DNA from 4 places in the Pseudomonas sp. TUM25319 genome. Region 4 is predicted to be linked to each of the others. Evidence: riboswitches for the same ligand, from Rfam matches in the RefSeq annotation. Region 4 holds a riboswitch; each other region holds the start of a gene.
The links. Region 4 has a riboswitch for cobalamin ahead of AC05QJ_RS11500 (TonB-dependent receptor plug domain-containing protein). Riboswitches for the same ligand answer to the same signal wherever they lie in the genome.
Positions count from the first base shown of each region.

Region 1: another riboswitch for cobalamin. It lies ahead of cobO (cob(I)yrinic acid a,c-diamide adenosyltransferase); the one in region 4 lies ahead of AC05QJ_RS11500 (TonB-dependent receptor plug domain-containing protein).
Region 2: another riboswitch for cobalamin. It lies ahead of AC05QJ_RS19085 (CbtB domain-containing protein); the one in region 4 lies ahead of AC05QJ_RS11500 (TonB-dependent receptor plug domain-containing protein).
Region 3: another riboswitch for cobalamin. It lies ahead of AC05QJ_RS14125 (ABC transporter substrate-binding protein); the one in region 4 lies ahead of AC05QJ_RS11500 (TonB-dependent receptor plug domain-containing protein).

Region 1 is NZ_CM150751.1:5,464,357-5,468,600, reverse strand. Features, by position in the region: gene AC05QJ_RS24690 (O-methyltransferase) at 1-371, shown strand, start outside; gene AC05QJ_RS24685 (PQQ-dependent sugar dehydrogenase) at 368-1,684, opposite strand; gene AC05QJ_RS24680 (hypothetical protein) at 1,761-2,339, opposite strand; cobalamin riboswitch at 2,492-2,714, shown strand; gene cobO (cob(I)yrinic acid a,c-diamide adenosyltransferase) at 2,855-3,466, shown strand; gene AC05QJ_RS24670 (cobyrinate a,c-diamide synthase) at 3,463-4,244, shown strand, end outside.
Region 2 is NZ_CM150751.1:4,136,001-4,140,244, reverse strand. Features, by position in the region: gene cobM (precorrin-4 C(11)-methyltransferase) at 1-395, opposite strand, end outside; gene AC05QJ_RS19095 (cobalamin biosynthesis protein) at 424-849, opposite strand; gene AC05QJ_RS19090 (CbtA family protein) at 849-1,541, opposite strand; gene AC05QJ_RS19085 (CbtB domain-containing protein) at 1,553-1,738, opposite strand; cobalamin riboswitch at 1,836-2,039, opposite strand; cobalamin riboswitch at 2,245-2,445, shown strand; gene cobW (cobalamin biosynthesis protein CobW) at 2,543-3,610, shown strand; gene cobN (cobaltochelatase subunit CobN) at 3,614-4,244, shown strand, end outside.
Region 3 is NZ_CM150751.1:2,997,999-3,002,242, reverse strand. Features, by position in the region: gene AC05QJ_RS14135 (fatty acyl-AMP ligase) at 1-995, shown strand, start outside; gene AC05QJ_RS14130 (thioesterase II family protein) at 985-1,710, shown strand; cobalamin riboswitch at 1,743-1,943, shown strand; gene AC05QJ_RS14125 (ABC transporter substrate-binding protein) at 2,095-3,102, shown strand; gene AC05QJ_RS14120 (FecCD family ABC transporter permease) at 3,102-4,142, shown strand; gene AC05QJ_RS14115 (ABC transporter ATP-binding protein) at 4,139-4,244, shown strand, end outside.
Region 4 is NZ_CM150751.1:2,431,692-2,435,935, reverse strand. Features, by position in the region: gene AC05QJ_RS11525 (Arm DNA-binding domain-containing protein) at 1-156, shown strand, start outside; tRNA gene AC05QJ_RS11520 (tRNA-Leu) at 293-377, opposite strand; tRNA gene AC05QJ_RS11515 (tRNA-His) at 431-506, opposite strand; tRNA gene AC05QJ_RS11510 (tRNA-Arg) at 546-622, opposite strand; gene folD (bifunctional methylenetetrahydrofolate dehydrogenase/methenyltetrahydrofolate cyclohydrolase FolD) at 907-1,761, shown strand; cobalamin riboswitch at 1,865-2,065, shown strand; gene AC05QJ_RS11500 (TonB-dependent receptor plug domain-containing protein) at 2,185-4,119, shown strand; gene AC05QJ_RS11495 ((2Fe-2S) ferredoxin domain-containing protein) at 4,170-4,244, shown strand, end outside.

The DNA.
Region 1 (4,244 bases), 3.0 Mb from region 4:
CTGGCGACTACCACGGCATTGCCCGTCGCTACTGGCGTGAGGCGGGTGTGGAAGGGCATATCGACCTGCGCCCCGGCCCGGCGCTGGACACCCTGGCGACCCTGGCGGACGGCGCCTTCGACCTGATGTTCATCGACGCCGACAAGGCCAACTACCCGGTGTACCTGGAGCACGGCCTGCGCTTGCTGCGCCAGGGCGGTCTGCTGCTGTTCGACAACACCCTGTGGAGTGGTCGCGTCCTGCAGGCGCAGCCGGACAGCGCCGATACCCGGGCGATCCAGGCGCTCAACCTGGCGCTGCGGGATGACGAGAGGGTCGACCTGTCACTGCTGCCGCTGGGCGACGGGCTTACCCTCTGCCGCAAACGCTAGCGGGCTTTCGACACCCGCCAGATCACATTGCCCACATCATCGGCCACCAACAGGCCGCCGCGCCCGTCATTGATCACTCCGACCGGCCGCCCCATGGCCTTGCCATCGTCATTGAGAAATCCGGTCAGCAGATCGATGGGCTTGCCCGCCGGCTTGCCGTCTGCGCTGAACGGCACGAACAGCACCTTGTAGCCGCTGTGGGGCTTGCGGTTCCACGAACCGTGCTGGCCGATGAGCGCACCCTGGTCGAAGGGCGGAGGCAATACGCCGGGTTCGGCGAAGGTCAGGCCCAGGGAAGCGGTATGCGGGCCGACCGCATAGTCGGGGGCGATGGCCTTGGCCACCAGGTTCGGGTCTTGCGGCTGTACCCGGACATCCACATGCTGGCCATAGTAGCTATAGGGCCAGCCATAGAAGCCACCGTCGCGCACCGAAGTGATGTAGTCCGGCACCAGGTCGCTGCCGATCTCGTCGCGCTCGTTCACCGCCGTCCACAGTTGCCCGCTGTGGGGCTCCCAGGCCAGACCATTGGGGTTGCGCAGGCCGGACGCGAAGATCCGGTGCTGGCCCGTGGCAGGGTCGACTTCCCAGATCGCCGCGCGGCCTTGCTCCTGGTCCATGCCGTTCTCGGCAACGTTGCTGTTGGAGCCGACGGTGACATAGAGCTTCTTGCCATCGCGGCTGGCGATGACGTTCTTGGTCCAGTGATGGTTCAGCGGTCCGCCCGGCAGGTCCGTCACGGGTTGGCCGGGGCCGCTGATCGACGTGCTGCCGGGCTGATACTGGAAGCGCAGCAGCCGGTCGGTGTCGGCGACGTAGAAATCGTTGCCCACCAGCGCCATGCCGAAGGGCGAATTGAGGTTGTCGAGGAAGACCGTGCGGGTTTCCGCCACGCCGTCGCCATCGGCGTCCCGCAGCAGGCTGATGCGGTTGGCGCTTGGCACTCCGGCGCCGGCGCGGGCCATGACTTTTTTCATCACCCAACCCTTGATGCCCTTGCCATCCTCGGGTTTCGGCGGGGCGTTGGTTTCCGCCACCAGCACATCGCCGTTGGGCAGTACGTAGAGCCAGCGCGGGTGGTCCAGGCCGCTGGCGAAGGCCGCCACCTGGGTGCCGGGTGCGGCGGTCGGCTTGCCGCCGTCGGGCCAGCCGACGGCGGGGGCGATGTTCACGGTAGGGATCAGGGTCTTGTTCGGTTCCGGCAGTTGCGGCGAAGGGCCGCTGCCGTCGGTGACCTGGAGGCGGGCGTTTTCACCGCAGGCGCTCAGGCCGGTAGTGATTGCCAGCAGCAAGGCGATGCGCAGTGAAGACATGGTCCGCTCCTTTCTCTTGACCGGTCGGTCTACAAGGTCAGAGGTGGAGCGGACGCCGGAGGTTCAATCGGTGCAGTCAGGCCTGTTTCAGCAGCAGGGCGACACCGGGGTAATACTGCCCGAGTTCGTCGTGCAACTTCCGGTAGCCATAGGGGAAGCACCAGGCAATCGCGCAGGCGTTGTGCTTTTGCAGGTCGTCGACGAAGTCCTGCAGTTCCTCCGGGCTGGCGTACTGGCCGAGCTTGCACGGGCTGGCGAACAGCGTGGCGATCTTCAACTGGCTGGGATAGGCGATGCTTCGGGCCGTGGTGGTCGCTTCCTGCAGGGCGCTGCTCAGATCGACCCGGCCCACTTTCGGCCAGCGCTGGCTGACATGCAGGTACGCCGATTCGTCGCGGCTGGCCACCAGCAGGTCGCAGCGGGCGCCGCGTTCGCATTCGTCGCGCTGCTTCTTGCTCTGGAAATCCTGCAGGGTCACCAGTTCGGCTTGCCAGAGGGCGCTGGAGAGAATCCCGAGGTTGCTCCGGGCGCTTTGCCAATACGGGCCTTCGTTGTCGCCGAGGACCTGGTTGAAGCGCTCGATGCACTCGCCCCAGCGCTCCAGCGCCGGGCGCAGGAATTCCAGGCTGGGGTTGTTGATGATCAGGCCTTGCATGCTGCTCTCCTTCGTAATTGTTGTACGAGCTACAGCGGGAAAAGCGTGGCACTTTGATATCACTGCGCAGAGTGTGGCACAAGACGACAGAAACGCCATCGAACGCGCCGTACAGGGCGCCTTTCATTGACGCTCCGGATGCAACCCTCTAACCTTCGCGACTTGTTTCAGGTGCTCTGTGGCCCGCCGGCCGACAGGGTGAAACAGGGAAGCCGGTGAGCGCGTCAGGCACGCGTCATTCCGGCGCTGCCCCCGCAACGGTAAATGAGTCAAGGCTGCGCATGGCCACTGGGTGTCGTCACCCGGGAAGGCGCCCGGCCAGGGTTTCGCTACCCGCTCATGAGCCCGGAGACCGGCCTGCGACAGTTCAACGGCATCACGGAGGGTGATGCGCGGTTTTCCGGGCGACGCCGCCTGGCTTCTGCGCGTGTTCCGTGTGCCACCATCCCTTATCTGTCGCCACTGGCCGTTGATTTCGGTCCAGCCTGGGCCGACAGTGGCTCGCGGAGATCCCGATGACCGAATCCACCGAACGTGACGAACGCCACCTGGCGCGCATGCAGCGCAAGAAGGCGGTGATCGACGAGCGTATCGCCAATGCCCCCAACGAATGCGGCCTGCTGCTGGTGCTCAGCGGCAACGGCAAGGGCAAGAGCAGTTCGGCGTTCGGCATGCTTGCCCGGGCCATGGGCCACGGCATGCAGTGCGGCGTGGTGCAGTTCATCAAGGGCCGCAATGCCACCGGCGAAGAGCTGTTCTTCCGTCGCTTCCCCGAGCAGGTGCGCTACCACGTGATGGGCGAGGGCTTTACCTGGGAAACCCAGGACCGCCAGCGCGACATCGCCGCCGCCGAAGCGGCCTGGGCGGTGTCCCGGCAACTGCTGCAGGATCCGGCCATCGGCTTCGTGGTCCTCGACGAACTGAACATTGCCCTCAAGCACGGTTATCTGGATCTCGACCAGGTGCTCGCCGACCTGCAGGCGCGTCCGCCGATGCAGCACGTGATCGTCACCGGCCGCGGCGCCAAGGACGACATGATCGAACTGGCCGACACCGTCACCGAAATGGGCATGATCAAGCACGCCTTCCAGGCCGGTATCCGGGCGCAGAAGGGCGTCGAACTATGAGCGACACCCGGCATTGCCCGGCGGTGCTGATCGCCGCGCCGGCCTCCGGCCAGGGCAAGACCACCGTCACCGCCGCCCTGGCGCGCCTGCATCGCAACCAGGGGCGCGAGGTGCGGGTGTTCAAGTGCGGCCCTGATTTCCTTGACCCGATGATTCTCGAGCGCGCCAGCGGCGCGCCGGTGTATCAGCTCGACCTGTGGATGGTCGGCGCCGAAGAAAGCCGTCGCCTGCTCTGGGAGGCGGCCGCCGAAGCCGACCTGATCCTGATCGAGGGCGTGATGGGGCTGTTCGACGGTACGCCGTCCAGCGCCGACCTGGCCCGCCATTTTGGCGTACCGGTGCTGGCAGTGATCGACGGCACTGCCATGGCCCAGACCTTCGGCGCCCTGGCCCTTGGCTTGGCGCGCTATCAGCCGGACCTGCCGTTTGCCGGTGTGCTGGCCAACCGTGTCGGCTCGCTGCGCCATGCGCAACTGCTGGAAGGCAGCCTGACCGAAGGGCTGCGCTGGTACGGTGGACTGTCGCGGGAAACCGCTATCGAACTGCCGAGCCGGCATCTGGGGCTGGTCCAGGCCAGCGAGCTGACTGACCTCGACCTGCGTCTCGATGCCGCCGCCAAGGCCCTCGGCGACAGTTGCCAGTCGTCGCTGCCGCCCCCGGTGGCCTTTGCCGCGCCCGAGCCGGTCGCCACCGAGCGCCGCTTGCAGGGCGTGCGCATCGCGGTGGCCCGTGACGAAGCCTTCGCCTTCACCTATGGCGCCAACCTCGATCTGCTGCG
Region 2 (4,244 bases), 1.7 Mb from region 4:
ACGCTCTGGGCAATGTCCGGCAGGGTCAGCTCGCAGCCCAGCAGCGCGGCACTGGCAGCGGTGGCGGTGACGCCGGGGACGATCTCGTAGTGAATGCCCAGCTCGCGCAAATGGCGGATCTGCTCACCAATCGCGCCGTACAGGCTGGGGTCGCCGCTGTGCACCCGGGCTACGTCCTGGCCCTTGGCGTGGGCGGCGCTGATGGCGTCGATGATCTGTTGCAGGTGCAGCTCGGCGCTGTTGATCAGAGTCTCGGCACTGTGGCCTTCGAGCACTGCAGCGGGTACCAGGGAGCCGGCGTAGATGATCACCGGGCACTGGCGGATCAGGCGCTGGCCCTTGACGGTGATCAGCTCCGGGTCGCCGGGGCCGGCGCCGATGAAATAGACGGTCATGACGAATCCTTGGACGAGAGGCGGCGGATTATCCGCCAAAGGACGGTGCCCAGGCCAATGCCAGGGTCATGTCGTCCTGCACGATACGGGTGATGCGCAGTTGCGCGATGCCGCCGCCGGCCTGTTCGGCCAAGGCCAGGGCGCTGCTTTCGGCCACGCCGTGGCAGCCGCTGTGGCGAAAGGCGATGGCGGAATGGTGACTCAGGCGTGAGGCAAAGGGCGCCAGTTGCGCGGCGCTGAAGAAGATCAGCGGCAGGTCGAGGTCGGCCGCCAGGCGCAGCAGGCCGGGTTCGTTGCGCTTGAGGTCGATGCTGGCCAGGCCAGCGAGGGCGGAAACGGGCAGGTCATGGGCCTGCAGGGTCTGCCGCAGCAGTCTGGCCAGAGCACTGGCCGAATTGCCGCGACGGCAGCCCAGCCCGGCGAACAGCGGGGTTACGCCGGGTGTAACGGTCATCAGGCCGCCTGGCGACGGTACAGCCAGGCGCTGATCAGGCCCAGGGCGACCCAGAACGCGGCGTTGGTCAGCAGCGAAGCGACGATGAACTGCGACTCCAGGGCCTCCGGTGCCAGGCTCTCATGCACTTCAGGTTGCGGCGCGCCGATCACGTGGGGGAGGACCAGCAGCACCAGGCCTACGGCCTTGAGCAGCCAGTTGCCGGCGAACACGATCAGGGCCAGGCCCACGGCGGTGGCGGCGGCAGTGCCGACCCACCAGTACTGACGCAGGGCCAGGTCGGCGGCGGCGGTGCCGGGCAGTTCGGGCGGCAGGCCGAGGTTCGGTGCCAGGCAGAACACGGCGAAACCGCCCAGGCCCCAGAGGGCGCCGGTGGCCACGCGTCCCGGGCTGCGGAGGGTGTACATGGCGGCGAGCAGCAGGGCAAAGCCCACCGCGACCACCAGGTTGCCACCGGTGGTGGACAGCACGCGCTGCCAGCCATCTTCCGGCGACCAGGCTTCGGCGTCGTGGTGATGTTCTTCAGTGGCGGCGGCGCCGGCATGCTCGTGTTCGTGAGCGGCCGGGGCGGCGGTTTCATAGGTTTCCGCCTGGAGGATCAGCGGCGACACCCAGAAGCTCTGCAACAGGGTCAACAGCAGGGCGGCCAGCAGGCCGGCGAAGCCTGCGGTGCGGGCAATGCGCATGAACATTCGGGCAGGCCTCAGTGGCAGGGGAAGGCGGCGCTGTGGCGGGTGTCGTGAGCGGCGTTATGCACCGCTTCGATGTGCGAGAACCCGGCGAAGTAGACCAGGCACAGGCCCAGTACCGAGGCGCTTACGGCGGCGACGATACGCTGGCTGAGGGTGACGGGTGTGGCGATGGAAGGACGGGCTGTGGTGATCGGCATGGCGCTTTCCTCTTGGTGTTATCGGCAACAGGCAAGCGCGAAGAACCCCTGACCGGACTCGCCCAGGAGTTGCAACGTCGCCCGCCCACCGCAGGTTTGGTCAATGCTGGTCTGGGCCGGTCTCCGGGCTGGCGAGGGTGGATGAACAACTCCAACCGTGGCGTCACCTTCCCATGCCGAACTGCTGGCACAGTGGATCAGACGCTTTCCTCGCTTACCGTTGCGGGGGCAGCACCGGCTTTTACCGGTTTCCCGTTTCACCTTTTGTAATAAAAAAGGCACCCAAACGAATCGCGCTAGGAAATCACGCGCGTTGACATCCGTCAATACAGCGGTTGACCGACTTCCGGGCACTGCGTAGCCTTGCCGATTCGAGGTTCTTCGGCGCGGGCCGGAGCTAGGTTCTGTACGAAAAGTCTTGAGACGAAGGTCAGGCAAGGCGAAAACAGCCGAGGAAGCGGAGTTGACTGGTTGTCAATGAGCATTCCGAGGCTGTTTTCAACGCAGCATCACCGAGTATCAAGGCTTTTCGTACAGAACCGAAGAGGGGAACGCGGTGCGCCTTTATTGGCCAGGCCGCGGCTGCCCCCGCAACTGTAGGCGCTGCCAGCATCGACACAGCCACTGCCCAGACGGCGGGAAGGCGTCGGTGACGCCCTGAAGGGCACAGCGCGAGCCAGGAGACCTGCCTCGTACAGTTTCCGACATTCAACCGGGCGGGGTGATCCGGTGGCGAACGCGCCCAGGCCAGACGGCCTGCGGCTCCCGTCCCGCATGCCCGCCATCCTGCCAAGGGCATCCGACATGAAAACACTGGCCAAACTCCCCGTCACCATCGTCACCGGCTTCCTCGGTTCGGGCAAAACCACCCTGCTGCGGCACATGCTGGACAACGCCCAGGGCCGCCGCATCGCGGTGATCGTCAACGAGTTCGGCGAGCTGGGCATCGACGGCGAGATCCTCAAACAATGCAGCATCGGCTGCACCGAGGAAGAGGCCAGCGGCCGTGTCTACGAGCTGGCCAACGGCTGCCTGTGCTGCACCGTCCAGGAAGAGTTCTTCCCGGTGATGCGCGAACTGGTGGCCCGTCGCGGCGATCTCGACCATATCCTGATCGAAACCAGCGGCCTGGCGCTGCCCAAGCCTCTGGTACAAGCCTTCCAGTGGCCGGAAATCCGCAATGCCTGCACCGTCGACGCGGTCATCACCGTGGTCGACAGCCCGGCCGTGGCCGCCGGCACCTTCGCCGCCTTCCCCGAGCAGGTGGACGCCCAGCGTAAGCTGGACCCGAACCTGGACCACGAATCGCCGCTGCACGAGCTGTTCGCCGACCAACTGGCCAGCGCCGACCTGGTGGTGCTGAACAAGGCCGACCTGATCGCCGCCGACGCCCTGGCTGCGGTGCGTGCCGAAGTGGCCGAAGAGCTGCCGCCTGCGGTGAAGGTGATCGAGGCGAGCAAAGGCGTGTTGCCACTGGACGTGCTGCTGGGCCTGGGCGCCGAGTCCGAAGCTCATATCGATGGCCGGCGCACCCACCACGACAGCCACCATGATGACGACGACCACGACGATCACGATCACGACGCCTTCGATTCCATCTCCCTGGAACTGCCGGAAGCCGACGAAGCCCTGCTGCTGGACGCCCTGACCCAACTGGTGGTGGATACCGGCATCCTGCGGGTCAAGGGCTTCGCCGCCATTCCCGGCAAGCCGATGCGTCTGCTGATCCAGGGCGTGGGCACCCGCTTCGACAAGCACTTCGACCGCGCCTGGCGCGCCGACGAACCGCGGGTCACGCGCCTGGTGCTGATCGGCCAGGAACTGGAGGCCGAGGTCCTGCAAGCCCGTCTGCGCTCGGCCCTGGGCGCCTGATCCATGCACCTGCTGCGGACCCAGCCCGGTGGTTTCGTACCGGACGACAGCATTGCCGACCTCGGGCAGACACCTGCCGAGCTGGTGATCCTTTGCAGTGGTGATTCGCACCTGGCGCTGCTGGCCGAAACCGCCCGGCAGTTGCCGGGCGATTACCCCAGCCTGCGCCTGGCCAACCCCATGCAGGTACAGAACCATGCCTCGGTAGACCTTTACGTTGACCAGGTGCTGCGCCACGCCAAGGTGATCCTGGTGTCGCTGCATGGCGGCATCGGTTACTGGCGCTACGGCGTCGAGCAACTGGTGGAACTGGCCGCCCGTGGCGTGAAGCTGATCCTGGTGCCGGGCGACGACCGTCCGGACCCGGAGCTGAGCAGTCTGGGCAGCGTGACGGGCGAACACGCCGAACGGCTCTGGCACTTCCTGCGCCAGGGCGGCAAGGCCAACGCCCTGAATCTGTTCAACTGCCTGGCCAGTCTGTGGCTGGGTCGCGATTACGCCTGGGACGAACCTCGGCAATTGCCGCGTACCAGCCTTTACCACCCCGATCATGCCGAACCCGGACTGGCGCACTGGCGTGCCGACTGGCAAGCCGGCCAGCCGGTGGTGCCGCTGCTGTTCTACCGCTCGCACC
Region 3 (4,244 bases), 570 kb from region 4:
GGCTGCAGGCCATCGCCCGTTACCGCGCACGCCTGGCCGGCGGCCCGAACTTCGCCTACAACCTCGCCGTGGAACGCTACGACGCCCGCCGCCTGGAAGGCCTGGACCTGTCCTGCTGGACCCACGCCCTCAACGGCGCCGACGTGGTGCGTCCGGCCAGCCTGACGCGCTTCGCCGAGTGCTATGGCGCCCATGGTTTTGCCGCCAGCGCCTTCCTACCCTGCTACGGCCTGGCCGAGGCGACCCTGTTCGTGTCCGGTGGCCCCCATGGGCGACCGGTACGCACCCTCAGTGCCGACCCGCAGGCGCTGGCACTGGAACAGCGCTTGCGCCGGCCCGTCGACCCGGCCAATGCGCAGGTGCTGGTGGGCTGTGGCGAGCCTTCGTGGGAGGTGCAGGTAGCGATCGTCGACCCCGCCACACGGCAACGTTGCGAAATCGGGCAGATCGGCGAGATCTGGCTGCGCGGCCCGGCCATCGCTCGCGGTTACTGGCAGAACCCGGAGGCCACCGAGGCAGGCTTTCGCGCGCGCCTCGACGACGGCAGCGAACACCACTGGCTGCGCACCGGCGACCTGGGCTTCGTCGAGGAACAGGACCGCCAGCTCTACATCGGCGGCCGCCTGAAGGACCTGATCATCTGCGAGGGCCGCAACCTGCACCCGGAAGACATCGAGCACACGGTGATCGAGGCGCTGCGCGATGCAAGGGCACAAAGCTGCGCCGTGTTCAGCCACGACAACGAACAACAGCGCCAGACCCTGGTCGCCGCCATCGAGCTGAACCGCGAGCTCAAGCGCTGGCTGCGCGACGATCCGCGCCAGCTCAAGGCCACCGTGCGCGGCGCGGTGACGGACAGCCACGGCGTGACCCTGAATCGCATCGTGTTCGTCCAGCCCACCAGCATCCACAAGACCACCAGCGGCAAGATCCAGCGCGGCAGGATGCGCCAGCTCTACCTGGCGGCCCAACTGGAACTGCTCGATGACGCCTGAGACGGGCCTGGTGCAGTGGCTGGCCGACGACGCGGCGCCGGTCAGCCTGGTGTGCTTTCACTGCGCCGGCGGCAGTGCACAGGGGTTCTTCCCGTGGAAAAAAGCCGTGGCCGGCCGCTGCGAACTGTATGCGGTGGAACTGCCCGGCCGTACCCGGCGACTGCGCGAGCCCTTCGCCCGCTCGCTGGCGGAGCTGGCCGGGCACTTCGCCGAGCAGTGCCAGCGGCTGCCGGACAAACCGCTGGTGCTGTTCGGCCACAGCCTGGGGGCCCTGCTCGCCTACGAAACCGCCCGCCACCTGCTGGCCGCGGGCGCCCGGCGACCCTCGCGGCTGCTGGTGGCGTCACGGCAAAGCCCGGACTGGCTGCCAGTCTGCGCCGGCCTGCCGCCGCTGACCGACCGCGCCCTGCGCGACTACCTCGCCGACCTCGCCGGCACGCCCAGGGAAGTGCTGGACAACCCGGCGATGATGGACCTCACCGTACCGATCCTGCAGGCCGACCTTGAACTGATCCTCGACTACCGCCATCGGTACCAGCAGCCGCTGGAGATCCCCGTGGTGGCTTTCGGGGCGCTGGAGGACCGCCAGGTGAGCTACGAGTCGCTGCTGGCCTGGCGTCGGGTCAGCGGTGCCGGGTTCTCCCTGCGCATGAGCGACGGCGGGCACTTTGCGGTGATGGGGCAAATCGAAAGCGTGCTGCGGGCCCTGGGCTGACGCCCGGGGCTGGCCCTGCGCCGCTCTATCCCGTACCATCGCGCCCCGCCGGTTTCCGAAAGGAATTAATAGGGAATCCGTGCGCGCCGCCCACCGGCGCGAAAACGGAACTGCCCCCGCAACTGTAGGCGCCGAGCCTGCTCCTCATCGAACGCCACTGGGCCACGCCCGGGAAGGCTGGAGCAGTGCCAGGACGCGCCAGTCAGGAGACCTGCCGGCCAGCAGCATCACAAACCCACCGGCGGGGTGTCCGGAAAGGGCATCCCGTCTGCGCACGGCAACCGTCTTCACGGCTGCCCGGCGTGCGTCCGCGTGTTTTTCCGGGGTGTGTTTTCCAGACCTGTGCCGTGTCACCGCACACGTTCGAATGGAGATCGCATCCGCATGTCACCGTCCCGTCTCGCCCTAGCCCTGCTCGCCAGCCTCGGCCTGAACCACGCCGCTGTCGCCGCGCCTACCCAGTACCCGCTCACCGTGGACAACTGCGGCATGAAGCTGACCTTCGACCAGGCGCCCGCCCGCGCCGTGACCATCGGCCAGTCCGGTACCGAGATGTTCTATGCCCTGGGCCTGGAACAGAAGCTGGCCGGCACCTCGCTGTGGTTCAGCGATGTCCCCGAACGCTTCAAGGCGCAGAACGCGAAGGTCGAGCGTCTGGCCGACAACGACCCCAGCTTCGAGGCGGTGATCGGCAAGCGGCCCGGCCTGGTGGCGGTGCAGTTCGAGTGGATGGTCGGACCGCAAGGCGTGGTCGGCACCCGCGAGCAGTTCGCCGACCTCAAGGTGCCGACCTACCTGATGCCGTCCGACTGCGAAGGCAAGGACAACCTCAGCGGCGCCGACGGCACCCGCCTGCAACCGTTCCAGATCGACAGCCTGTACAAGAGCATCGAGCAACTGGCGCAGATCATGGACGTGAGCGAGCGCGGCGATGCCGTGGTCAACGACCTCAAGGCGCGTCTGGCCAAGGTCACCGCCAGCGCCGGCCAGCGCCGCGAAGAAAACCAGTCGGCGGTGTTCTGGTTCTCCAGCGCCGACCTCGACATCGACCCCTACGTGGCCGGGCGCAAGGGTATTCCCGACTTCATGCTCAACACCCTGGGCATGCGTAACGTCATCGAGTCCGATGAGGAATGGCCGACCGTGGGCTGGGAAACCATCGCCAAGGCCAACCCGACCTTCCTGGTGATCGCCCGCATGGACCGCCGCCGCTTCCCCGCCGACGATTACCTGAAGAAACTCGAGTTCCTCAAGAACGATCCGGTCACCCGCAACATGGACGCAGTGAAAAACGACCGCATCGTCATCATCGACGCCAACTCGATGCAGGCCAGCCTGACCCTGATCGATGGCATCGAAGCCCTGGCCGCCGCCAGCCAGAAGGCCCGTTGATGCTCCACGCCCTTGCCCGTCTCGCCCTGCGCTCGCTGGGCCATGCACTGTGGGTCGGCGCCCTGCTGGCCCTGGCGGTGATCGCCGCGGCCAGCATCGGCGAAACGCGCCTCGGGCTGTCCGTGGTGCTGGACGTGCTGGGCAACAAGTTGTGGAGTGCCGGGCATCTGCTCGACCCCATCGACGAAGGCATCATCTGGAACTATCGCCTGCCCCGCGCCCTGGTGGCCGGCGCCTGCGGGGCCGGTCTGGCCATGGCCGGCGTGGTATTGCAGGCGCTGCTGCGCAACCCGCTGGCCGACCCCTACCTGCTGGGGATTTCCGCCGGAGCGTCCACAGGCGCGGTGCTGGTGGCGATCATCGGGGTCGGCGCCGGAGCCTTGTCGATGTCCGCCGGCGCGTTCGTCGGCGCCCTCGCCGCCTTCGCCCTGGTGGCGCTGCTGGCCCGGGGCGCACGGGGAGCCGGCAGTGCCGGACAGATCATCCTCGCCGGTATCGCCGGTTCGCAGTTGTTCAACGCCCTCACCTCGTTCCTGATCACCGCCTCGGCCAGCGCCGAACAGGCCCGCGGCCTGATGTTCTGGCTGCTGGGCAACCTCAGCGGAGTGCGCTGGCCGGCGGTGTGGCTGGCGCTGCCGGTGGTGCTGGCAGGCTTGCTGCTGTGCCTGTGGCACCGCCGCGCACTGGACGCCTTCACCTTCGGCAGCGATGCCGCGGCGGCGCTGGGCATTCCGGTGCGCCGGGTACAGGTGCTGCTGGTGACCTGCTCGGCGCTGATGACCGCCGTGCTGGTCTCCCTCGTCGGCTCCATCGGCTTCGTCGGCCTGGTGATTCCCCATGCCGTGCGCCTGCTCGCCGGCCCGCGGCACACCCGCCTGCTACCGCTGAGCGCACTGTGCGGGGCATTGTTCCTGATCGCCGCCGATGTGCTGTCGCGCACCCTGCTCAAGGGGCAGGTGCTGCCCATCGGCGTGATCACAGCGCTGGTCGGCGCACCGGTGTTCGCCCTGATCCTGATCCGGGGGCAGCGCCTGCGATGAACGCCTTCAACGATGCGCAACGCTGTGCCGCCCTCGCCTGCAACGGCCTGGGCTATCGGATCAAGGACACGCCGCTGCTGGCGGAAGTGAGCTTGCAGGCGG
Region 4 (4,244 bases):
AGCCAGACGCTGAGCACCGGCGTGGTGCCGCTGGATTGGATTGCGGACCAGATGGGGCACACCTCGACGGCGATGATCTGGAAGCACTATGGGAAATGGATTCACCAGGATGGGCCGGACATGATCGGCATGCTGGAGCACGCGCTTCGGCTGTGAGGAAACCGAGGTCCGGAAATGAAAAAGGCAGCCCTATGAGGCTGCCTTTTTTTGCGTTGCGATTCCCAAAGTGTTCCCAGTTCGCTCCCATTTAAGAGGTCGCTGGGATAAAACCCTTTGAAAACAGACGCTTAGATGGTGCGGACGAAGAGACTCGAACTCTTACAGCTTGCGCCGCTGGAACCTAAATCCAGTGTGTCTACCAATTTCACCACGTCCGCGTGAAGCATTTAAAGCAAAGGCGCCAGATTTTCATCAGGCGCCTTTTGGAATATGGGGTGGACGAAGGGAATCGAACCCTCGACCACAGGAATCACAATCCTGCGCTCTACCAACTGAGCTACGTCCACCATATTGCATTACTGACTTGTGCCAAAGCTGCCCTTGATTGGCGCACCCGGCAGGACTCGAACCTGCGACCATCCGCTTAGAAGGCGGATGCTCTATCCAGCTGAGCTACGGGCGCATATTTAATCTGCTTTCACTTAGGATTACAAATTAACTTTTAGCCGTACTGAACAAGCTAAAAAATCCGCTTATTCTGCCCGACCTTGCTAACCAGTGCTAGGCCCTGCCCGACAAGTGAGGCGAATCCTATAGACGACCGGCGGGATCGTCAACTCTTTTCTCAAAAAAATTCATTTTATTGAAGGGCTTAGGGGAATTGCCGGACCAAGCGCCTTTGCCCTGCGCCGCCGTCATGCGAGAATGCGCGCTCTTTTTTTTCCTCTCGATGGTTAATCACCCGTCATGACTGCACAACTTATCGACGGCAAGGCGATCGCCGCCAGCCTGCGCCAGCAGATCGCCAAACGTGTCGTGGAACGTCGCCAGCAAGGTCTGCGGACCCCCGGCCTGGCGGTGATCCTGGTTGGCAACGACCCCGCCTCTCAAGTCTATGTTTCGCACAAGCGCAAGGACTGCGAAGAAGTCGGCTTCATTTCCCAGGCGTTCGACCTGCCCAGCAGTACCTCCCAGCAAGAGCTGACCGACCTGATCGACCGTCTCAACGATGATGCGAACATCGACGGCATCCTGCTGCAACTGCCGTTGCCGGCCCACCTGGACGCCTCCCTGCTGCTGGAGCGCATTCGCCCGGACAAGGACGTCGACGGATTCCACCCCTACAACATCGGCCGCCTGGCCCAGCGCATCCCGCTGCTGCGTCCCTGCACCCCGAAAGGCATCATGACCCTGCTGCAAAGCACCGGCCAGGATCTCTACGGCATGAACGCCGTAGTGGTCGGCGCTTCCAACATCGTCGGTCGCCCGATGGCCATGGAACTGCTGCTGGCCGGTTGCACCGTGACCGTCACCCACCGTTTCACCAAGGATCTGGCTGGCCACGTCGGTCGCGCCGACCTGGTGGTGGTCGCCGCCGGCAAGCCGGGCCTGGTCAAGGGTGAGTGGATCAAGGAAGGCGCCATCGTCATCGACGTCGGCATCAACCGCCAGGAAGACGGCAAGCTGGTTGGCGATGTGGTCTACGAGACCGCCCTGCCCCGCGCCGGCTGGATCACGCCGGTCCCGGGCGGCGTCGGCCCCATGACCCGCGCCTGCCTGCTGGAGAACACCCTGTACGCGGCGGAAGAACTGCACAAGTAACACGCAGGACGCTCCCGAAAACGGCACCCGCAAGGTGCCGTTTTTTTATGCCTGGGAAATGGCAATTGGCCCTCATCGGTTGACGAACGGTCGTCCCGGTGGTCAGATGCCGCCCGTTTCAGGTGTCTGCCGCCGCCGCGCGGCAGGTGAAACGGGAAGCCGGTGCGTCTCTCATGACAAGTCCGGCGCTGCCCCCGCAACGGTAAGCGAGTGAAGCGTTCAACAAGCCACTGTGCCCAGGCATGGGAAGGCGAACGCCTCGATACTCGCAAGCCCGGAGACCGGCCTGGAACGTCACGACTGTGGCACGGACGCGATCAGTCTTTTTGGCAAACCTGCGGTGGGCGGGCACGAGCCGGTAGACTGGCGCGCGTTCGCCAGCACCCTCCTGTGCGCTTCCCGAAAGTCCTTTTCGAGAAGTCAATGAATACACGTTACCTTCCACTGATCGGCTGCCTGCTGGGCGGCAATACCGGCGCTCTCGCGGCAGCGGTAAACCTCGATCAGCAATTCGTCTCGGCGCCACCGGTAGAATCGGACACCATCGCCCAGATGGCCCGCTTCGGCAGCAAGGTCGAGATCGTCGAACGCGAGCAGATCGAACGCGCCGGCCCCAGCGCCGACATCACCCGCGTCCTGCAGATGTTCGTCCCCGGCCTCTACGTGGCACCCAAGCAAGGCCCGTTCGACTACGGCACCTACTCGCTGCTGGGCGGGCGCAACGACGACACACTGATCATGCTCGACGGCGTGCGCCTGAATAACCGTCTCTACGGCGGCATCTACATCGACACCCTGCCGGCTGCCGCCATCGAGCGCATCGAAGTGCTCAAGGGCGGGCAGAGCCTGCTGTTCGGCACCCAGGCGGTATCCGGTGTGATCAACATCGTCACCCGCAACGCGCAGTCCCGCGATCCGTCCGGCCAGGTCAACCTGGGTGTGGACAGCTTCGCCGGGCGCAATGGCGACGCACGTATCGAGCGGATCTTCAGCAACGACCTGGGCGACCTCGGCCTGCTGGCGTACGTGAGCCACAACATTTCCGAAGGCTACCAGCCCTACCGCAACAGCCAGATGACCGCGACGGTCAGCGACAGGAAGCGCAGCTACGAGGTCAACACCTTCGGCGCCAAGGCCGCGCAGAGCTTTGCCAACGACAGTCGCCTCGAACTTTTCTACCAATACAGCGCCGCCAGCCTCGACTTCCTGCGTCCCGACGCCAACCGCAACACCACCAACGACCGTGTCCAGCAGATCGCCACGGCCACCTTCGAACAGCACCTCGACGAGCGCTTCAGCTACTTCGTCAAAGGCCACATGAACGATTGGGACACGCTCTACAACCGCACCTACAACAACACCGACGGCAGCACCCGGGTGCTCAACCACAACGACTACTGGGGCTTCAGCGACTGGGGCGTACAAGCCGAAGGCACCGCCGTACTGCCCGGCGGTCATACCCTGGTGTTCGGCAGCGACAACCAGTGGTTCAAGGGCAAGGACGATGTCTGGCAGATCGACAACAACCAGGCCGAGGCGCACGCGCTGTATGTGCAACTGCGCCCGGAAATCGCTGCCCTGCCCGACTGGCATCCAAGCATCGGCGTACGCCGCGAGCACCTGAGCGGCGGCGACAGCGCGACCGTGGGCATGCTCACCTCGCTCTACGACCTCACCGACCGCCTCAAGCTGCGTGGCCAGTTCGGCACCGCCTACAAGCTGCCCAGCGCGGAGCAGTTGTACGTGAACGAGCCGGGCGACTCGATGGGCAACCCCAACCTCAAGCCGGAGAAAAGCCGCAACGCCGAACTGGGCCTGGACTACAGCAACCTGCTCGACGGCCAGCCCTGGAGCGTCAGCGGCACGCTGTTCCATCGCCGTATCCAGGACCTGATCGCTATCGTTGATACCCAATGGGTCAACGGTGACGGCGAGATCAGGGTGCGGGGCTTCGAGCTCGATGGCCGGATCCAGCTCAGCGACCGCTGGCAATTGCAGGCGGACATGACCCGCAACCTCACCGAATCACGCAATGGCGCGACCCTCAACAACATCCCCGACTACTTCGCCCGCAGTCGCCTTGGCTACGAGTCCGCCGACCGCCTGTGGGGTGCCGGTACCGCAGTCCGCTACGTTGGCAGCGTGATCAGCCCACGAGACATCGACTACGGCCACTACACCGTGGTGGATGCCGATGCCTGGCGCTACCTCGACGCCCGGCGCGAGCACCGCCTGAGCCTGTTGCTGGAGAACCTGCTGGACCGCAATTACACCACCAGCATGGACAGTGGCGCGCGCAAGGTCAGCAACCTGGGCCGGCCGCTCACCGCCGAGGTTCGTTACACCTACAGCTTCTGATGCCTGTCGCGGGGTGCCGTCGCGCGCCCCGCTGCGCCAAGGAGACGCCCATGCAAGAACAGGACATTCCGAGCAAACCCGAGTGGTCGGTCATCCCCGACCATGCCCGCCATGTGATGCTGTGT